2 regions of the Litorilinea aerophila genome follow, and region 2 is predicted to be linked to the other one. Evidence: riboswitches for the same ligand, from Rfam matches in the RefSeq annotation. Region 2 holds a riboswitch; the other holds the start of a gene.
What was found. A riboswitch is a leader RNA that binds a small molecule or an ion and turns the genes downstream of it on or off. The one in region 2 is predicted to bind S-adenosylmethionine.
Positions count from the first base shown of each region.

Region 1: linked by a shared signal. The riboswitch ahead of FKZ61_RS01480 (O-acetylhomoserine aminocarboxypropyltransferase/cysteine synthase family protein) and the one ahead of FKZ61_RS13305 (aspartate kinase) in region 2 are both predicted to bind S-adenosylmethionine.

Region 1 is NZ_VIGC02000002.1:38,091-48,113, reverse strand. Features, by position in the region: gene groEL (chaperonin GroEL) at 1-403, shown strand, start outside; gene FKZ61_RS01490 (beta propeller repeat protein) at 421-2,361, shown strand; gene FKZ61_RS01485 (LysM peptidoglycan-binding domain-containing protein) at 2,452-3,666, shown strand; SAM riboswitch class I at 3,772-3,896, shown strand; gene FKZ61_RS01480 (O-acetylhomoserine aminocarboxypropyltransferase/cysteine synthase family protein) at 4,090-5,385, shown strand; gene metX (homoserine O-acetyltransferase MetX) at 5,513-6,748, shown strand; gene metW (methionine biosynthesis protein MetW) at 6,745-7,383, shown strand; gene FKZ61_RS01465 (S8 family serine peptidase) at 7,522-9,774, opposite strand.
Region 2 is NZ_VIGC02000016.1:10,739-20,761, reverse strand. Features, by position in the region: gene FKZ61_RS13310 (homoserine dehydrogenase) at 1-964, opposite strand, end outside; gene FKZ61_RS13305 (aspartate kinase) at 1,168-2,652, opposite strand; SAM riboswitch class I at 3,016-3,134, opposite strand; gene hisS (histidine--tRNA ligase) at 3,206-4,588, opposite strand; gene ald (alanine dehydrogenase) at 4,622-5,734, opposite strand; gene sppA (signal peptide peptidase SppA) at 6,134-7,939, shown strand; gene FKZ61_RS13285 (cysteine desulfurase-like protein) at 8,119-9,360, shown strand; gene FKZ61_RS13280 (glycosyltransferase) at 9,544-10,023, shown strand, end outside.

The DNA of each region.
Region 1 (10,023 bases), on a different contig from region 2:
GGTGCGCCTGGGCCTGCAAGGCGGGGTGGTCCCCGGAGGCGGTGCGGCCCTGCTGGCCTGCCGCCCCGCGCTGGAGCGGGTGCAACTGCCGGATGAGGAACAGGCCGGCGTCCAGATCCTGGCCGACGCGCTGACCGCGCCGGCCCGCGCGCTGCTGCGCAATTCCGGCTATGAGCCGGAGCCCATCCTGGCCCGGCTGCTGGAGGCCCGGGGTGGGTGCGGCTTCGACGTGATCCGGGGGCAGTTCACCGACATGGTTGCAGCGGCCATCCTCGACCCGCTCCAGGTGGTGCAGATGGCCCTGCAGACGGCGGTGAGCGGTGCGATCATGCACGTGACCACCGAGGTGCTGGTCCATCGCCCCCGAGAAAATCGGGATGAAGAGGTGGATTTCCGGCCATGAGGGGACATCACGACATCATGACACCCAATTTCTCCCTGTTGAAGGAACAGGCCTGGCAGCGGCAGGGCGGCTGGGCCGGCGGCACCGTCACCGCCCTGGCCCTCTCCCCTGCCTTTCCCACCGACGGCCTGGCCCTGGCTGCCACGCCGGCCGGCCTCTTCCGCACCGAGGATGGCGGGGACAGCTGGCACCGAGCCATGGATGGCATCCTGGATGCGCATATGACGGCTGTGGCCTTTGCCCCTTTGGGCGGCGGGCGGATGGCCTTCGTCGCCTCGGAGCAGGGACGCCTCTACCGCTCCGAAGATGGCGGCGCTACCTGGCGGGAGGTGTCGGCCTGGGCCGGGCTGGGGGTGGTCACCGCGCTGGCCTGTTCCCCCCACTTCCCAGAGGATGGCACGCTCTTCGCCGCCACGCCGGCCGGTGTCTTCCGCACCCTGGACGGCGGCGCCAGCTGGGAGAGCTGCACCTTTGGCCTGCTGGATCTGGACGTGCTCTGCCTGGCCTGCGCTCCCGACTTCCCGGAGAGCCAGGTGGTGTGGGCCGGTACCGCCCAGGGCGGCTTCTATCGCTCCCGCAACGCCGGTCGCGCCTGGCGGGATGCCGGCTTCGGCCTCCCCGATACCGCCATCCAGTGCCTGCTGGTCACCCAGCCGGCCCAAGACGCTGCGCCGGTGCTCTGGGTGGGCACCGAAGGCCACGGCCTGTACGTCTCCCGGGATGGCGGCGCCCACTGGGAGGCGGCCGGCCAAGCCCTGGCCCATCACAGCGTCAACTGCCTGGCCGCGGTGGAGGGTGGCTCCGAGGGGGCGACGCTCCGCCTGGTGGCCGGCACCGATGGGGGCGTTTTCTTCTCTGAAGGTAGCTTCTCCGAAGATGGCGGCCAGCACTGGGAGCCTGCCGACGGAGGAGCGTTCATCGCCCTCAGCCTGGCCGCGGCCCAAGGGGAGCCGGTCCTGCTGGCCGGCGCCTACCAGGAGGGGATTTTCCGCTCCCGGGATGGGGGCAAACGCTGGGACGCGGCCGGGACCGGCCTGGAGGCCCACGCCCCGCCGTTGGTCCGGCTCGGCCCCGGCGGCAGCCTGTGGGCCCACGATCTGGACGGCGAACTGGCCTTCTCGGTGGACGGCGGCCGCACCTGGCGTTCTCTGCCGGCGGGCGAAGAGGGAGCGGCGGTCCAGGGCATGGCGGTGGCCGTCGAGGGAGATGAGGCCATCCTGCTGGTAGCCACTGCGGAGGGGCTCTACCTGGGCCAGGCGGCGGGTCAGCCCGGCGCCGTCCCATGGCAGCGCCTGCCCGTGCCCGTCGATCCCGCCCAGATTCATCTGCCCCTGATCGCGCCCAACCTGGAGCTGTTGGTGGGGGATCAGGGCGGTAGGCTTCACCGTTCCACCGACGGTGGCCAGACCTGGCAGGCGCTGGCAGTGCCGTGGACGGGCCAGGGTCTCCTCAACCTGGTCCTGGCGCCGGACTTCGGCCATTCCCGCGGCTGCCTGGCCGTCACCGCGGCCCGCAACCGGCAGGGCAACTATGACGTGCAGATCTGGCAGGGAACGGAAGGCGGCCAGGCGTGGCAGGAGCTCCTGGGCCTGGAGACGGAAGTGCCGGCGGTGGCCGTTGCCTGGCCTCAGGATCCGGCGCACCAGAGCCGCTTCTTCGCCACCCGCCACCGGGTCATCCGGCTTTACAGGGATGCCGAAAGCGGAGAGATGGCCGTCTCCCAGGCCTTTCTCCAGGAGGGGTTGCAGATCACCAGGTTGCTTCCGTCGCCAGCGTACCAGGCGGCTCGGACGGTGCTGGCCGCCACCAGCCAGGGCGTGTTCATCTCGACCGACGACGGCACCACCTGGGCACCCCTGGGGCAGGGCCTGCCGGCCTGTCCGGTGGTGGAATTGCTGCCCGTGGACACCGGCCTGCTGGCCGTGACCCTGGGTGGCGGCCTCTGGCGGCTGGGCTGATCGGACCTGGCCGACCGGGAATGGTCCGACTTGGGACCGAAAGAAAACCGAACTTGGCAATTTGGGCCGTTTCTGCTACCATGGCCCACCATGAACAGTCGGAACAGACGCCGCAGATTGCCTCGCTTCCGCCCCGCACTCCCTACCTTCATCCTGCTCGTGGCCCTGGCTGCCATGCTGGGTTTTGTGCGGCCTGTGGCTGCCGAGGGAGATGCCCTGGCCCAGCTTTCGGCGCCGGCCCAGGAGATTGCCCGGGCCATCAACCAGGCGCGAGCCGAGGCCGGCTTGACGACGCTCACCGTTCATCCCCTGCTCAACCAGGCCGCCCAGGCCCACGCGGACGACATCCTGCGCAACCGCAATTACAGCCACCGGGGCACCGACGGCACCTACGCTTACGACCGGGTGGCGCGCACCGGTTACTCGGATGATCCCTGGGTGAGCGAGAACTGGGTGGCCAGCCGTAGTCCCCAGGCCGCCATGTCCTGGTGGATGAACGACTACATCCACCGGGTGAACATCCTGACGGCCCGGTGGCGGGAGATGGGGGTGGGGGTGGCCAGCGACGGCAACCAGATGATCTTCGTGACTGTCTTCTCGGCGGATGGTAGTGGTGGCGGCGCACCTGTGGCTGTGGCGGCCCCGGCCGCGACCCTGCCCACGGCCGGGAGCGCCTCCAGCTATCGGGTTCAGGCGGGGGATACCCTGGTGGGCATTGCAGCCCGCTTTGGCCTGAGCTGGCAACAGCTGGCCGCGGCCAACGGCCTCAGCGAGCACAGCCTGCTGCAGATCGGCCAGGTGCTCCAGCTCCCCGGCCAGGGGCAGGCGGGGGCGCCGGCCGCCGCGCCGACCCCGCCGCCGGCAGAGCTGCTGGCTGGCCTGGACCTGGAGAACGCCCGGCCATACACCGTGCGGGCGGGGGATACCCTCTTTAGCATTGCGGCCCGCTCGGGCCTCACCTGGCAGGAGCTGGCCGCGGCCAACGGCCTGGGCGAAGAAAGCCTCCTCCAGATCGGCCAGGAACTGCGGATCCCGTCCCGGCGGGCCCGGCTCCAGGGAGATGTGGCCGCGGCGTCCGCCCCTGAATCCGCCAATGCAACAGCATCCGCCAATGCAACGGCATCGGCCAAGAGTGCTCCAGCCTCCACCGCTCCGGGGCAGCCGTACCTCTACACCATCCAGCCCGGCGACACCATCATCAGCATCGCCCTGCGCCATGGCCTGGACTGGCAGGCGCTTCTGGCCCTGAACGGCCTGAACGAGTCCAGCATCCTCCAGCCGGGCCAGCAGATCCGCCTGCGCTGAGGGTCCTCCCAGACTGTCCATCCTGGGGGCCCCATTCTGCCCCGGTTTGACAAGGATCCCCATCTGGTATATTATCAGCCCGTTGTCGACAACTGAAGACAGCAGCTCTTATCCAGAGAGGTGGAGGGACCGGCCCGATGAAACCTCGGCAACCCGGCATGTTGGTGGCAGCGTCGCCACATCCAGCGCCAGGGTGCCAAGTCCGGCAGACGAGTTCTGGAAGATGAGAGACTAGATTCAAGATGGTTCCTTGCCCGGCCAAGGGCCATCCAACTTCCGTGATAGGAAAGAATCTGGCCAACGCCTCTCATCGAACCCATGAGAGGCGTTTTCTATTTTGTACTTGTTTGTTACTTGTATTGTTTCCGTATTGCACCCAACCGATCTAACAGAACCGACCCAACAGAGAGGAAAAGGAACGCCATGACCACAGAGCGCAAGTTTGGCTTCGCCACCCGCCAGCTCCACGCCGGCCAGCAGCCCGACCCGACCACCGGTAGCCGGGCGGTACCCATCTACCAGACCACCAGCTATCAGTTCAAGGACACCGAGCACGCAGCCAACCTCTTTGCGCTGAAGGAATTCGGCAACATCTACACCCGCATCATGAACCCCACCACGGACGTGCTGGAGCAGCGCGTCGCGGATCTGGAAGGGGGTGTGGGAGCGTTGGCGGCCAGCAGCGGCCACGCAGCCCAGGCCATGGCCATCATGACCCTCTGCGGTGCCGGCGACCACATCGTCAGCAGCAGCCGGCTGTACGGGGGAACCTTCAACCAGTTCAACTACACGTTCCCCCGGCTGGGCATCGAAGTCACCTTCGTCGATCCCAGTGATGTCAAGAACTTCGAGGCGGCCATCCGCCCCAACACCAAGATCATCTACGGCGAAACCCTGGGCAACCCGGACATCAGCGTCTTCCCCTTCGAGGAAGTGGCCGAGCTGGCCCGGGCCCACAACATCCCCGTGATGATCGACAACACCTTCGCCACCCCCTACCTCTGCCGGCCCTTTGAATGGGGCGCCAACATCGTGGTCCACAGCACCACCAAGTTCCTGGGCGGCCACGGCACCACCATCGGCGGCATCATTGTGGACGGCGGCAACTTCGACTGGAGCAGCGGCCGTTTCGACAACTTCACCACCCCTGACCCCAGCTACCACGGCCTGGTCTACGCCGACCTGGCCCAGATGGGCCTGCCCCCCTTCATCATCAAGGCCCGGGTCCAGATCCTGCGGGACGTGGGCGCCTGCCAGGCCCCCTTCAACAGTTGGACCACCCTGCTGGGCATCGAGACCCTGAGCCTGCGCATGGAGCGCCACGTGGCCAACGCCCAACGGGTCGCCCAGTTCCTGGAAGCCCATCCCAGCGTGGCATGGGTCATGTACCCCGGCCTGCCCAGCCACCCCGACCACGAGCGGGCCAAGAAGTACCTGCCCAAGGGCGCGGGCGCCGTCATGGGCTTTGGCATCAAGGGCGGCGTGGAGGCAGGCCGCAAGTTCATCGACAACTTGAAGCTTTTCAGTCACCTGGCCAACGTGGGCGACGCCAAGAGCCTGGCCATCCACCCGGCCAGCACCACCCACAGCCAGCTCTCCCCCGACGAGCTGGCCGCAGCCGGGGTGACGCCCGACTTCGTGCGCCTGAGCATCGGCCTGGAGGACATCGAGGACATCCTTTGGGATCTGGATCAGGCCCTGGCGGCCGCGACGAAGTAACCCGGCCCCAGGGGATGGAAGGGGAACGTGACAAGGTGACCAGGTGATTAGAGCATACAGGCTCCCTTCTGCGATATCACGTTGTCACCTTGTCACGTTCGCCCCTGAGGGATAGACAGGCAAACCTATGAATCAGATCGATCTGGCCAACTCCGTGGGCATTGTTACGCCCCAATCCTTTACCTTCGCTGAGGATGAGCCCTTCCAGTTGGAGAGTGGCGCCACCCTCAGCCCGGTGACCATCGCCTATGAGACGTATGGCCGCCTCAACGCCGACCGCTCCAATGCCATCCTCATCGTCCACGCGCTTAGCGGTAGCGCCCACGCGGCCGGCTACCATTCGCCGGATGATCCCAAGCCCGGCTGGTGGGATGACTGCATCGGCCCGGGCAAGGCGTTCGACACCAACCGCTTTTTCGTGATCTGTAGCAACGTCATCGGCAGTTGCTACGGCTCCACCGGTCCGGCCAGCATCAACCCGGCCACGGGCAAGCCCTACGGCCTGAACTTCCCGGTGGTGACCATCGGCGATATGGTGCGGGCCCAGGTCCGGTTGATCGACCACCTGGGCATCGACCAGCTCCTCTGCGTGGCCGGGGGCTCCATGGGCGGCATGCAGGTCCTGGAATGGGCCGCCCACCACCCCACCCGCCTGAAGGCCGCCATCGCCCTGGCCACCACGGCCCACCACAGCCCCATGCAGATCGCCTTCAGCGAGGTGGGGCGCCAGGCCATCTACGCCGACCCCAACTGGAACAACGGCAACTACTATGAGAGCGGCAAGAAGCCGGACGCGGGCCTGGCCGTGGCGCGCATGGTGGGCCACATCACCTACCTGAGCGAAGAGTCCATGCAGAAGAAATTCGGCCGGCGGCTCCAGGGGTTGGAGCGCTACGGCTACGAGTTTCAGACCGAGTTCGAGGTGGAGAGCTATCTCAAGTACAACGGCAACAACTTCACCCGCCGCTTCGACGCCAACAGCTATCTCTACATCACCAAGGCCATGGACTATTTCGACCTGAGCAAGCCCACCGGGTCCCTGGCCGCCAGCTTTGCCAATTCGGCTCACCTCAAGTATCTGGTCATCAGCTTTACCAGCGACTGGCTCTACCCCAGCTATCACAGCAAGCAACTGGTCTCTGCCCTGACCGCGGTGGGCGCCGATGTGACCTACGTGGATCTCCAGAGTTCCTGGGGGCACGACGCCTTCCTGCTGGAAGTGGAGACCATGACCCGCCTGATCCACAGCTTCCTGGATCGGCTGGTGCGGGAGGAGCAGGTTGCACCGCCCGATGAAGGCAGCGCTGTCGCCGCCGCGCCGGCGGCTCCGTCCGGCCAGCCAGCGGTGGGAGTGACCCGGTGAGCCAGTTGACTGTGTCAGAGCCCATCGAGGCAGAAACCCGGCTGCGGCCGGATCTGGAAGTCATTGCCAGCCTGGTGCCCCCCCGTAGCCGGGTGTTGGACCTGGGCTGTGGCGACGGGGAGCTGCTCGCCTACCTGGTGCGCCAAAAGGAGGTGCGGGGGCGGGGCATCGAGTTGAGCGAAGAGGGGGTACTGGCCTGTGTGCGCCGGGGGCTCAGCGTGCGCCAGGGCAACCTCCAGGAGGGGCTGGCCGACTACCCGGACGCCAGCTTCGACTACGTCATCCTCAGTCAGACGCTGCCCTTCCTGGACAATCCATCCATGATCCTGCAGGAGATGCTGCGGGTGGGCTCCCACGCCATCGTCAGCTTCCCCAACTGGGGCTACTGGCGTTGCCGCCTTCACCTGCTTCTGACCGGCTGCATGCCCCAGGCGCCGGACCTGCCCCAAAAATGGTACGAAGTGCCCCGCTGGCAGGCCTTCACCATCACCGACTTCGCCCGCTTCTGTCGGCAGATCGGCATCCGCATCACCACCCAGGCCTACCTGGCCCGGGGCAGGCGCATCCATGTGCGCAAGTACAAGAACCTGCTGGCCACCACGGCGGTCTTCATCCTGGAGCGAACCCACGATTAGGCGTGCCGGGGAGCGCCGTCCCTGTTGGGTGCATCCCTGTCACCCAGGAATGCGTGACCTGCGTACTCCAGACTACCCACCACCTCACCGGTCCGGCCTCCCAGACGGACGAGGATGCCGGGGTCTCGCCCGCTTTCCCTAGCGGCGGACAACGGGCAGGAAGATGGCGTAGCCCGGCACGTTCACCGCCACCGGCCCAATGGCCGCCCCTTCCCCCTGCTCGCCAATCTCTACCAGCCAGTAATAGTATGTGTTCCCGGGCTCCACGGTCTGGTCGACCATGCTGTAGAGGCTCTCACTCGCGGCGTCGGTGGCCAACAGCGCCACCGGAACGGGCTGGGCGGTGTCGAACTGGGCGCTGTGGGACCGGTAGGCGTGAAAGTCGACCACATCCGCCGGCTGGACCACCCGCCAGTGGATGATCACCCCGTCTTCCTGGGGAACGGCGTCGTATGCCTGGAGGCGGGTGACGGCGGGCATCAGCCCACTGGTGGCGGTCAGGTCGTGGGCCGCACCTGGATCGAACTGATAGCCATCCCGGCGCAGGTCGGTCACGGTCAGCTCCAGGGGCGCGGCGTCCCAGGGGTACGCCGCGCTCTGGAGGGTGCACTGCCCCTGGCTGTCGGTTACGCAGGAGCTCGTCTGGATGTCATCCCCCTGCCACTGGGCCTCCACCGTGACGTCGGCCACGGGGGTTTCCGTGCCGTCGTAGACTGTTACCCGTGCGGTCGCAGCCCAGTGAGTGTAGTGCTTCTGGTAGCGAATTTGGAGGCCGCCCACATGGAGCAGGGTTGCCGGGTTGGGGAACGGCGACGCCAGGGTCAGCCGATCCTCCCCGGGATTGTCCCTCAGGGTGGCCTCCCGGTTGTTCTCCTGGAACCCATCGGGTGAACGAAGCCCCGTCACCGTGAGGGTAACCTGGTACAGGTCGCCGGGGAGGGCGCCGCTGGTCACAGTGCACTGGCCCTGGCCGTCGGTGCGGCACTGGCTGGTGGCGATGGTGCCGGCGCTCCATTCGGCGTTGACGGCCACGTCGCGGACCGGGTAGCCCAGGGCGTCGTGGACGGTGACGGCAACCTGGGCCGACCATTGATCGCTTCCGGCTGTCACGGTGCCCTGGAGGTCCGCCACGTGGAGCGGCCGGGGGCTGGTCGCCTGGACGGCGCGCAGGGCGTTGACCCGCCCGTGGCCGTAGTAGACATCCCAGCCTGTCGGCCCCAGGTCGTCAGCATTTTGGGTCAGGATCGCCTCCACGGCCTCGGCGCTCAAGGCCGGGTTGAGGGCCCACACCAGCGCAGCCACGCCGGCCACGTGGGGCGCGGCCATGGAAGTCCCGGTGAGATAGCTGTAGGTAGAGCCGCTGTTGCTGCGCCAGAAGGTGCTGTAGATGTTCACAGCCGGCGCGGAGAGGTCAATCTGCTGGCCGAAGTTGGAATAGCCATATCGGCTGTCCTCCTGGGCTGTGCCGGCCACGGTGAGGGCCTCTGGGTAGCTGCCCGGATAGAAGGGCTCGTCGGTGTTGTAGTTGCCGGCAGCCGCCACCACCAGCGCCCCCTGATTGCGGGCGTAGACCAGCGCGTCCTGGAGGGGCGGGCTCTCCCCTGTGCCGCCCGAGGTGATGACGATAATCCGGGCGCCGTGGTCCACCGCGTAGATGATGCCCCGGATCAGGCGGCTGTAACTGCCCATGCAGACGTCGTTGAGCACTTTCACCGGCAGGATCTGGGCGTTGGGGGCGATGCCGGCGATGCCGATGCCGTTGTTGGCGGTGGCCGCGGCAATGCCCGCCACGTGGGTGCCATGGCCACAGCGGTCGGATGTGTCGGTATTATCGTCGTAGATGTTGTAGCCGGGCAGCAGCCGATCGCGCAGGTCCGGGTGGCCGGGGTCCACGCCCGAGTCCACCACCGCGATCACCACCCCTTCGCCGGTGCTGTAATCCCAGGCTGCCGGCGCCTGAATCTGTTGGGGGCCCCACTGGGCCTGGCTGAAGTCAGGATCGTTGGGCAGGCTGGCGGGCTGGATCACGTAATCGGGATAGACATAGAGGACATCCGGGTCGTTGGCCAGGCTGGCGTAGACTTCCTCCAGGCGGCCGGGCGCCGTCTGCACCAGCTGCGCCCCTACCCCGGCCAGCGGCTCCACCCGTTCTACCACGCCCGGGGACTGGCCGATGGTGGGGCCGTCCGCACCAGGCCGGAATTTCACGATCAGACGGTTCGGCTCCTGCTGGGGCGGGGGCGTGGCTGGGGCAGCCACGGCCGTCGTGGCCGGCGTCCCAAACAGAAGCCCCGCCAGGAGCAGGAGGATGCCAATCATCCCGCCTGGCCGGGCCAGGGTGGGTGTCATCAACGCTTCCGCCTGCGCTTCCAGCCGTTTACTTGTCCCCAATGGTCTACTCCTCTTCTTCATGCCTTGCCAGGTGTATGGTCTGCGAACCAGACATTTCCATGGCGGATTCCCAAAGCCCGGATATAAAAACAACCCGTTGCCGGGTCGATGGAATCGCCGCCAGGAGGACAGAGGCCCCCTCGGAGGAATTGGGGTGTGTTGCACTTCCACCAGCCGGGATACCGCTTCACCTTTGTTCGAAACAGCATCCCAGACATCGAATCCCTATCCCCTGCAGAGACTGCCCGT
Region 2 (10,023 bases):
AGACCAGGGTCGGCCCCACCCGGCATTGTTGCCCTTCCACAGTGGCCGCGTAGCGCAGAACCTGCCCCTGGGCGGCGGCCTCGGCCACCTGGCGCTGGAATGTCTCATCCAGCTGGGGCAGGGCATCCAAAAATTCCTGGACCGACAGGCTATCCATCTCTGGCGGATAGAGCCCGGTGACCTGTACATCGGCCAGGTCTAGCCGCCAGCCCAGGCCCCGGGCCAGGATCAGCGCTTTGCGGGCCACATCGATGCCCCCCAGGTCATCCCGGGGATCCGGCTCGGTATAGCCCAGGCGATGGGCTTCCCGCACAATTTCGCTGAAGCGGCGGCCTTCCTGGAGGCCGGTCATCACGTAGCCCAGGGTGCCGCTGAAGGTGCCGGCAATCCGGCTGACCTCGTCGCCGCTGGCCACCAGGCGGTTGAGGGTGGCAATGACCGGCAGGCCCGCGCCCACGGTGGTTTCCCACCGGCTCATCCCCAGGTGATGGGTGAGGGGATGGGCGGGGCCACCTTCTTCGCCAGCAGTGGCACCGGCCGCGGCCAGCCGGTCGTACACCTCCTGGTCGACGGTCAGCGGTTTTTTGTTGGCCAGTACAATTTTGTAACCACGCTCCAGGGCGAGAAGGAGTGCGGGGACGGTGGCTTCGCTGGCCGTGCAATCTACCACCACGGTGCCGTCTCGGCCGGCGATGTCGACGATGCCGGCCGGGTCGCCTTGGGGGCCGCCCAGGGGGTGATTGGCCAGCCGCCCACCCTGGGCCTTGAAGTCCACAAGCTGGAGAAGCGCTTCGTCGTCGATGCCCGTTTCATCCACCACCGCGCCGTCCCGGTCGCAGAGGGCGACGATGGGCAGGGTCAGGCCGTAGCGCAGGGCATGCAGGCTTCGGTGTTCCACCATCTGGCGGACCAGCGCGCGCCCCACGCCTCCAACACCAAACAGAATGACATGTAGTACTCGCATGCAAGCCTCGAATCTATGGCCGGCTGCTCTGCCCGTCCGCTCCCTGTCCATTCAGGGGCCGGGCTCTCGGGAAAAAGGGGAGCACAAGACCAGGCCTGGCTCCCCCTTTATTCTATCAAATTTTATTATAAGACGGCCAATAACTCAACCATCGAAAAAATAGCGCTGGGACATCTCCGTCTGGCTGTCGGTTTGGCAGGGGGTCAGGGCGTCCCAGCAGCCATTTTCCCCAGCACTGGCGAGCGGTTGTAGCTGCGTTCGCCGGTGGGTTTATCCAGCTCGAAGATCTCGTGGATGGCGCTGACGGCCGCCGCAGTATCCCGGGCTTCCACCACCAGGCTCACATTGGCCTCGCTGGAGCCCTGGGCGATGGCGATGACGTTGATCTGCTCCCGGCCCACGGCGTTGAAGATGCCTGCTGCCAGGCCGGGCGTTCCCCGCATGCCACTGCCTACTACAGCCACGATGGCGATATCCGGGTGGTCGAAGATGCGGTCAATGTAGCGGCGTTCCAGTTCGGCCTTGAACTCTTCCTTCAGGGCTTCCACCACGGTGGCCGCGGCGGATTCGGGCACCACGAAACAGATGCTCTGCTCGCTGCTGCTCTGGCTGATCATGAGGACGTTGGCGCCCACCCGGGCCACGCTGTTGAAGGTCCGCGCCGCGATGCCCGGCACGCCGATCATGCCCCGACCGGCCACGGTGATGAGGTTCAGGCCGCGGATGGCGGTGATGGCTTTGACCGTGCCCAGGGTCTCGCTGTCGCTGCGTTCCAGGATGCGGGTGCCGGGGTGCTCGGGCTGGAAGGTGTTGAGCACCCGCAGCGGGATCTTCTGCTCCACCGCTGGCGTGACCGTCTTGGGGTGGAGTACCTTGGCGCCGTAGTAGGCCAGCTCCGCCACTTCTTCATAGCTGAGCTGGTTCAGGCTGCGCGCGTTGGGGACGATGCGAGGATCGGCCGTCATCACCCCGTTGACGTCAGTCCAGATCTGGATCTCGTCCACGCCCAGGGCCGCGCCGATGATGGCAGCGGAGTAGTCCGAGCCGCCCCGGCCCAGGGTGGTGGGGATGCCTTCCACCGTGGCGCCGATGAAGCCGGTGATCACCGGCACGATGCCGTGGTCCACCAGGGGCTGCAGGCGGCTGCGACAGCGCTGGGTGGTCAGCTCCATGAGGGGCGAGGCGCCGCCGTGGACGTTGTCGGTGACGATGAGCTCCCCCGCGTCCACGTATTCGGCCTTGAGGCCCCGGGCCCGGAGCACCGCAGCCAGCAGGGGGGCGCTGAGCCGTTCGCCCAGGCCGCTCACCACGTCCAGGCCCCGTTTGGTCAGCTCCCCCAGGACGGCAATGCTGCTGCAGAGCCGGTTGAACTCCTGGAGGCGCTGGTCGAAGAGGGCGCCCAGCCGGGCCCGCTCGGTGCCATCTTCGATGAGCTGGCCGGCGACGAACTGGTGTTTCACCCGCAGGCTGTCCTCCACCTCCCGGAAGTACTGCTCGTCTCCCTGCGCAGCCCGCCGGGCTGCCTCGATCAGGGCGTTGGTGACGCCGCTCATGGCGCTGGTGACCACCACCACGCCGGGGCGAGGCGTGCGGGCCTGCTCTTCGACCTGGGCGGCGACGATGTTGGCCACCTGGGCAAACGCCTCGACGCTGCCCACCGATGTGCCGCCAAACTTCATGACGATCATCGCGTCGACTCCTTCAGTGAGTGCTCTCGTACCGTTGCTTTCGTACCGTCATACCGATTGTCTTGTGAAGTGCCACGCATGACTTCCCTGCAAAGAGGGCATTTTTAAACGCAAAGGCACAAAGGCGCAAAGAAACGCAGGAGAGAATCACCCGAATCAGCGTTCATCTGCGTGGGTCAGCGTCCTCATTTGACCTTTGTGCATTAGAGTCAGACCTTACTTCTCTGTCACGCAAGGGTGCGTGACCTGCGACACCGGGTGATCTATGGATCCCCTGCCGGGCTGCGGCAGACTCAAAGAAAAACCCTCTCATCGGCTACTATCGATGAGAGGGCAAGAGCTTGCATTGATCTTGACAGACGTCTCTCATCTTCCAGATAACTCTGCCGGACTTGGCACCTTGGCCGATCAGCGTCGTCGCTGAGGTACGCCAGGTTGCCGAGGTTTCACAGGGCCGGTCCCTCCACCTCTCTGGATAAGAGCCACGCTTGGTATGGAATTATTGCGGGCCAATATAGCAGCCGGCATCCGGGCTGTCAAATTCGAGACCCGGTTAAGCGGCCACCAGGGCCAGTTGCTCCTGCAGATAGGCGGGCAGGTCGGCCTCGGCCACGTCCACCTGGTCACCGGTGACCAGGTCCTTGACGGCCACCACACCCTCGGCCAGCTCCCGGGGGCTGAGCAACAGGGCAAAACGGATGTGCCGGTCGTCGGCATATTTGAATTGCTTGCCGTAGCGGTCCGTGTCCGGGTAGAGGTCCACCCGCAGCCCCGCGGCCCGCAGGCGTTGGGCCAGGGCCAGGCTGTCGCCCACGGTGCTTTCGTCGAACTGGGTGACCAGGACCTGGGGCTGGCCGCTGATGTGGGCCGGGAACATGTTCTGCTCCTCCATCAGGAGGATGATGCGCTCCAGCCCCAGGCTGAAGCCGCAGGCCGGGATCTCCTGGCCGCTGAACATGCCGATGAGGTTGTCGTAGCGGCCGCCGCCGCCCCCGGAGCTGCTGAAGCCGGCAAACTCCACCTCGAAGATGGTGCCCGTGTAGTAGCTGAGGCCCCGGGCCAGGTAGGGATCCACCCGCAGGTGATCCGCGGCGGGGCCATGTTGCGCGTAGGCCACCACGTTGCTCAGCTCGGCCACGCCCTGGCGGCCGGCTTCGGAATCGGCCAGGATCTGCTCAAGCCAGCGGAGGGTCTCCTCCACCGTGTCGGGGACGTTGGCCATGGTCTGCAGGAGGGCGGCCACGGCCTCCCGGGCGATCCCCCGTTGGGCCAGCTCTTCCCGGACGCCATCCAGGCCAATCTTGTCCAGCTTGTCGATGGCCACCAGCGCCGCGTCCTCCAGATCCGGGGGAACGCCGGCTACCTCCATCAGGCCCCGCAGGATGCCCCGATGGTTGAGGCGTATGGAAAAGGGGTGGGCCGGTCCAAAGCCCAGCTCCTGGAGAACCTGTGCCCCGGCGGCCAGCACCTCGGCCTCCACGGTCTGGCTGCGGGAGCCCACGATATCCACGTCGCACTGATAAAATTCCCGGTAGCGCCCCTTGGCGGGCCGGTCCGCCCGATAGACGGGCTGGATCTGGTAGCGCTTGAAGACCCGGGGCAGCTCGTTGCGATACTGGGCCACGATCCGGGCCAGGGGCACCGTCAGGTCGTAGCGGAGGCCGGCGTCGCTGATGCTGTCTTCGGTGGGGTGATCCCGCAGGGCCTGTTCCAGCTTCTCGCCCCGCTTCAGGACCCGGAAGATCAGCTTGTCCCCTTCTTCGCCGTACTTCCCCAGAAGGGTGGAGAGCCGCTCCATGGCCGGCGTTTCCAGGGGCTCGAAGCCGTAGCTCTGGTAGACCCGCTCAATCACCTGGATCACGTAGTTGCGCCGCAAGACGTCCTGCGGGAGAAAATCCCGCATGCCACTCAGGGGCGCTGTGTTTAGTTTTGCCATGCACTCAAGACTCCAGACGCAAATGGGCTGAATTCAGGTTTGCAACGATTGTAATGGATCGGTGTAGGGCAGGCCAAATGTCTCGGCCACTGCTTTGTGGGTCAGGTGGCCTCGATGGGTGTTCAGCCCATGGAGCAGGGCCTGGCTGGTCCGTACTGCGTCCAGCCCCTGGTTGGCCAGATTCAGGGTGTAGGACATGGTCTGGTTGACCAGGGCAAAGGTGCTGGTCCGAGGCACGGCACCAGGCATGTTGGCCACGCAATAGTGGACGATGTCGTCCACCACGAAGGTGGGGTTGCTGTGGGTGGTGGGCCGGCTGGTCTCGATACAGCCGCCCTGGTCCACCGCGACATCCACGATGACTGCGCCCTTGCGCATGTGGGCCAGCATCTTGCGGGTGACCAGCCAGGGGGCCCGTCCGCCCGGAATCAGGACCGCGCCGATGACCAGGTCGGCGGTGAAGACGGCCTGTTCGATGTTGTATTCGTTGCTGGCCCGGGTCTGCAGCCGGCCGTGGAAGACGTCGTCCAGGTATTGGAGCCGCTCGTGGTGAATGTCCAACACGGTGACCTGGGCGCCCATGCCCAGGGCCACCTTGGCTGCGTTGGTGCCCACTGTGCCGCCGCCCAGGATGACCACGCTGGCCGGCGCCACGCCGGGAACGCCCCCCAGCAGGATGCCCCGTCCGCCGTTGTGCTTCTCCAGGTAGGTGGCGCCCACCTGGGTGGCCATGCGTCCGGCCACTTCGCTCATGGGCATGAGCAGGGGCAACTTGCCATCTTCCGTCTGGACCGTCTCGTAGGCGATGGCGGTGATGCCGCTGTCCAGCAGGGCCTGGGTCAGCTCCCGGTTGGCCGCCAGGTGGAGGTAGGTAAAGAGGATCTGGCCCGGGCGCAGATACTGGTATTCGCTGGGCAGCGGCTCTTTGACCTTGACCACCAACTCGGCGGCCCAGGCATCGGCGGCATGGGGTACGATGTCGGCGCCGGCGGCCCGGTACTCCTCGTCGGTCAGGAAGCTGCCTTCGCCGGCACCCGCTTCCACCAGGACTCGATGGGAACGCCGGGTCAACGCCTTAACCGCGCCGGGCGTCAGGCCGACGCGGTTTTCACCATCCTTCACTTCTTTGGGAAGCCCTATGATCATGTTGCCACCTCAGTTGTTTGTACAGAGGGTGGTCCCACAGGCAGCGCCTGTAACGGACAGCCCGTGATACACAGCCGTTCCATGGGTGCCGATGGCCTCGTCGCCAGGCAGCCTGCCCCATGGACGAACCGACCGCGCGCGGTTCTCCTCGCGCGGTTTTCGTTGTACAGGCAGTGTAACAGCTGCCCAGGCTGGAGGCAAGTGCTGTCGCCAGGGGCACAAGGCCGGCCCCATGCTCGGATGGGTTTGCCAAAGCCTGGCTTTCATATGAGAATAGCGTCAGAATGGCTGCGTTGGTGCACGAGCGCCTGCCCAGACAGGAGCGTGCACAGAGAGGGCTGCACGTACATCTCTGTACGTACAGAGATGCACGCACAGAGACGGGGAGAGGGCCGAGGCATGGCGTGGAGAGAGCAGTTGCGCAAGGGGCTCCTGAACGGGGGCAGTGCCCTGGAGCTGGCCTGGCGCCACCTGGTGTGTCGGCTGTTGAACCTGCGGCGGCGCTTCCTGCGTCGACTCCTCCCGGACTATCCCATCCTGGTGTTGGATCAACCCCTGAGTGAACGGGCGCCCACCTTCCCCTGGTGGCTTGCCTATGTGCCCGGGCTGCGACGCCCCCTGAGCCTGGAAGCCATCGCAGAGGCCCTGGAGCGCATCGCCCAGGATCCGGATATCCGGGGGGTGCTCTTCCTGGTCAAGGGCGCGCACCTGACCCTGGCCCAGGCCCAGAGCATGGCCGCCCTGTTCAGCCGTTTCCGCACCTGGTCCATGGCTGTCCGGCCCGATGGCAGCGTTCCCGCCCAGGTGGTGGTCTATCTGGAGCAGATGGACGCGGCCAGCTACGTGATGGCCAGCGCAGCGGATCGGGTGATCGCACCGCCCCTGGCCACCTGGGATGTGCTGGGCCTCCTGGTGGCGCCCAGCTTCTGGAAGGAGAGTCTGGCCCGGATCGGCCTGGCGTTCGATGTGGTTCGGGTAGCGCCGTGGAAGAGCGCCATGGACATGTTCAGCCAGGCCGAGATGAGCCGGGAAGATCGGGAGCAGCTCAACTGGCTCCTGGACAGCCTCTACGCCGACATCGTCCAGGCCATCGCCCAGGGCCGCGGCATGCCGCCGGAGGAAGTACAGGCCCAGATCGACCGGGCGCCCCTGACTGCCCCCCAGGCCCAGGCAGCCGGGCTGTTGGACCATGTGGCCTACGAAGATGAACTGCCGGCCCTCCTGGGGACGGCAGAGCAGCCGGCCCGCCTCCAGCTCTATGTCCGCTGTCGGGGGCTCCTGTACCGCCGACCGCAACGGCGCCACCCCCAGGCCGTGGGCGTCCTTAGCCTCCAGGGGCTCATCGTGCCGGGGGAAAGTCGCCGTTTTCCCCTGCCCGTGCCCATCCTGGGGGAGCAGACCATGGGTAGCACCACCGTCCAGCAGATGGTGAGGGCTGCCCGGCAGGATCGACGCCTGGCGGCCGTGGTGGTGCACGTGGACTCCCGGGGCGGTTCAGCCCTGGCCAGCGACCTGATCTGGCGGGAGCTCACCCTGCTGGCTGAGGAGAAGCCTGTGGTGATCTACATGGGCAACGTGGCGGCCAGCGGCGGCTACTACATCGCCACCCCCGGGCATCGCATCGTGGCCCAGTCCGCCACCCTCACCGGCAGCATCGGCGTAGTGGTGGCCAAGCCGGTCACCCAGGGCGCCTTCGAGCGCCTCCACGCCCGGCGGGAGGTCATCCGGCGGGGGGCCAACGCCGACCTCTACCGGGACACCGCGCCCTGGACGCCGGATCAACGCCAGAAGCTCACGGAGCAGGTGTTTTACGTCTACGATCAGTTCAAAGAGCGGGTGGCTTCGGGGCGTAAGCTGGACCTGGCCGGCCTGGACGAGATCGCCAGCGGCAAGGTCTGGACCGGGCGGCAGGCCCTGGAGCGGGGGCTGGTGGATGAGCTGGGCGATTTTGGCCGGGCCGTGGAGCTGGCCTGCCAGGCCGCCGGCCTGCCCGTGGACGGCACGGTGCGCACCGTGCCCGTCACGCCGCCCCGACGCTGGCTGTTAGCAACGCCGGCCGAGGCGGCCCGGACCCTCCTGCGCCTGGTGGGTGAGCCCGGTCGTGTCTGGCGATCCCTTCTCGCTTTGGAAGGCCCACCAGGTCCGGCGACCCAGGAGCATCTCTGGCTGCTGGCCCTGAATGTGCCGGCGTCGCCGGCGGGGTGAGCCGATTTGCACTTGAATTTTAGCCACAGATTACACGGATGACACCGCATCGGAGGACGGTTCCTCCCTCCATGGGCACCCATCGGGAAGGACTGCATCCGTGTTCATCTGTGAAACCGGTGGTTTCTCCAGAAGAGCCAGAAAAAGAGCCAGAAAAAGAAACGGAGCACAAAGTCAGCATGTTCGATGTCCAGGCCATCCGAAGGCAGTTTCCGGCCCTGCAGGAATCCTTCGACGGTGGGCCGGCCGTTTTTTTTGACAACCCCGGCGGCACCCAGGTGCCCCAGCAGGTGATCGACGCCATGGTGGACTACCTGACCCGGCGCAACGCCAACACCCACGGCGCCTTCATCACCAGCCGCCGCACCGACGAAGTCATCGACCGGGCCCGGGCCGCGGCCGCCGATCTCCTGGGCGCTGAACAGGACGAGGTGATCTTTGGCCCCAACATGACCACCCTGACCTTCCAGCTCAGCCATGCCCTGGCCCACGAATTTGGCCCTGAAGATGAAATCGTGGTCACCCGGCTGGACCATGATGCCAACATCATGCCCTGGGTGCGCCTGGCCGAAGATCGGGGCGCCACAGTCCGCTGGGCCGACGTGGACGTGGAGACCTGCACCCTGGACATGGACGGGCTGCAGGCGTTGATCACCCCCCGCACCAAACTGGTGGCCATCGGCTACGCCAGCAACGCCACCGGCACCATCAACGACGTCCAGACGGTGATCCAGTGGGCCCGGGCCGCCGGCGCGTACACCTTCGTAGATGCCGTTCAGTATGCGCCCCATGGCCTGATCGACGTGAAGGCCTTGGACTGCGACTTCCTGGCCTGCAGCGCCTACAAATTTTTTGGCCCCCACGTGGGCATCCTCTACGGCAAGCGGGAGCACCTGGAACGACTCCCCGCCTATCGGGTGCGGCCGGCCGGGGATCTCCCGCCGGGCAAGTGGGAGACGGGCACCCAGAACCACGAAGGGTTGGCTGGCGTGGCTGCGGCCATCGACTACCTGGCCGACCTGGGCGCGCGCTACGGCAACGTGGCCCCGGACGCCGGGCGGCGGGAGAAGTTGCGCGCCGCGTGGTCGGTCATCGGCCCGTACGAGCGGATGCTGATGGAGCGGCTGTTGGATGGCCTCTCCCTGGTCAGCGGGGTGCGGATCTACGGCATCACCAGCCGCTTCGAGTGGGACCGGCGGCTGGCGACGGTGGCCATCCGCAAGGAGGGGCGTACGCCCCAGGAGCTGGCCGCCGCCCTGGCTGCGGAGAACATTTTCGTCTGGGACGGCAACTTTTACGCCCTGGCCCTGAGCGAGCGTCTGGGGGTGGAGCCCAGCGGTGGCCTCCTCCGCATCGGCCTGGTCCACTACAATACCCTGGATGAGATCGACCGTTGCCTGCGTGCGCTGGAGCGGGCATAAGTCCCAAGCTTTTGGATGCGGCCCTCCTCCTACGGTACAATGGCGGCGTCAATGGCGGTCCTGCTGGGTGGGGCCGGATACCGGATGGATGCCAAATGCCACGTGCCGTGTGTATTGCGTGTTGTGTATTGTGTGTATCGTGTGGAGCAGGGCGGAGCAGGCAGCAAGCGATGGAGCCCATGCATGGGTGATATGACCCTCGACTCGGTCCGGCTGGCGCTGGTTCACGACTGGCTGAACCAGGTGGGCGGTGCCGAGAATGTCCTGGAAGAGCTGGTGGACCTGTTCCCTGGGCGTCCCATCTACACCAGCATCTACGCGGCCGACCGCATGCCGCCTGCCTACCGAAGCTGGCCGATCCGGACCAGCTTCATGCAGCATCTGCCCGGGATTGCCGCCCACCACCAGCCCTACCTGCCCCTCTATCCCCTGGCTTTTGCCCGCACCGATCTGAGCGGCTATGATCTGGTGCTCAGCAACAAGAGTGGTTTCTGCCACGGTGTGCGCACGGCCGGGGCAAGCCGCCGGGCCATCCACGTCTGTTACTGCCTGACGCCCACCCGCTTCCTCTGGCTCTACCGCCAATACCGGGAGCGGGAGCAGATCGGCGCCGGGGTGAACCTGGCCCTGCAGCCGCTGCTGGCCCTCCTGCGCCGTTGGGAC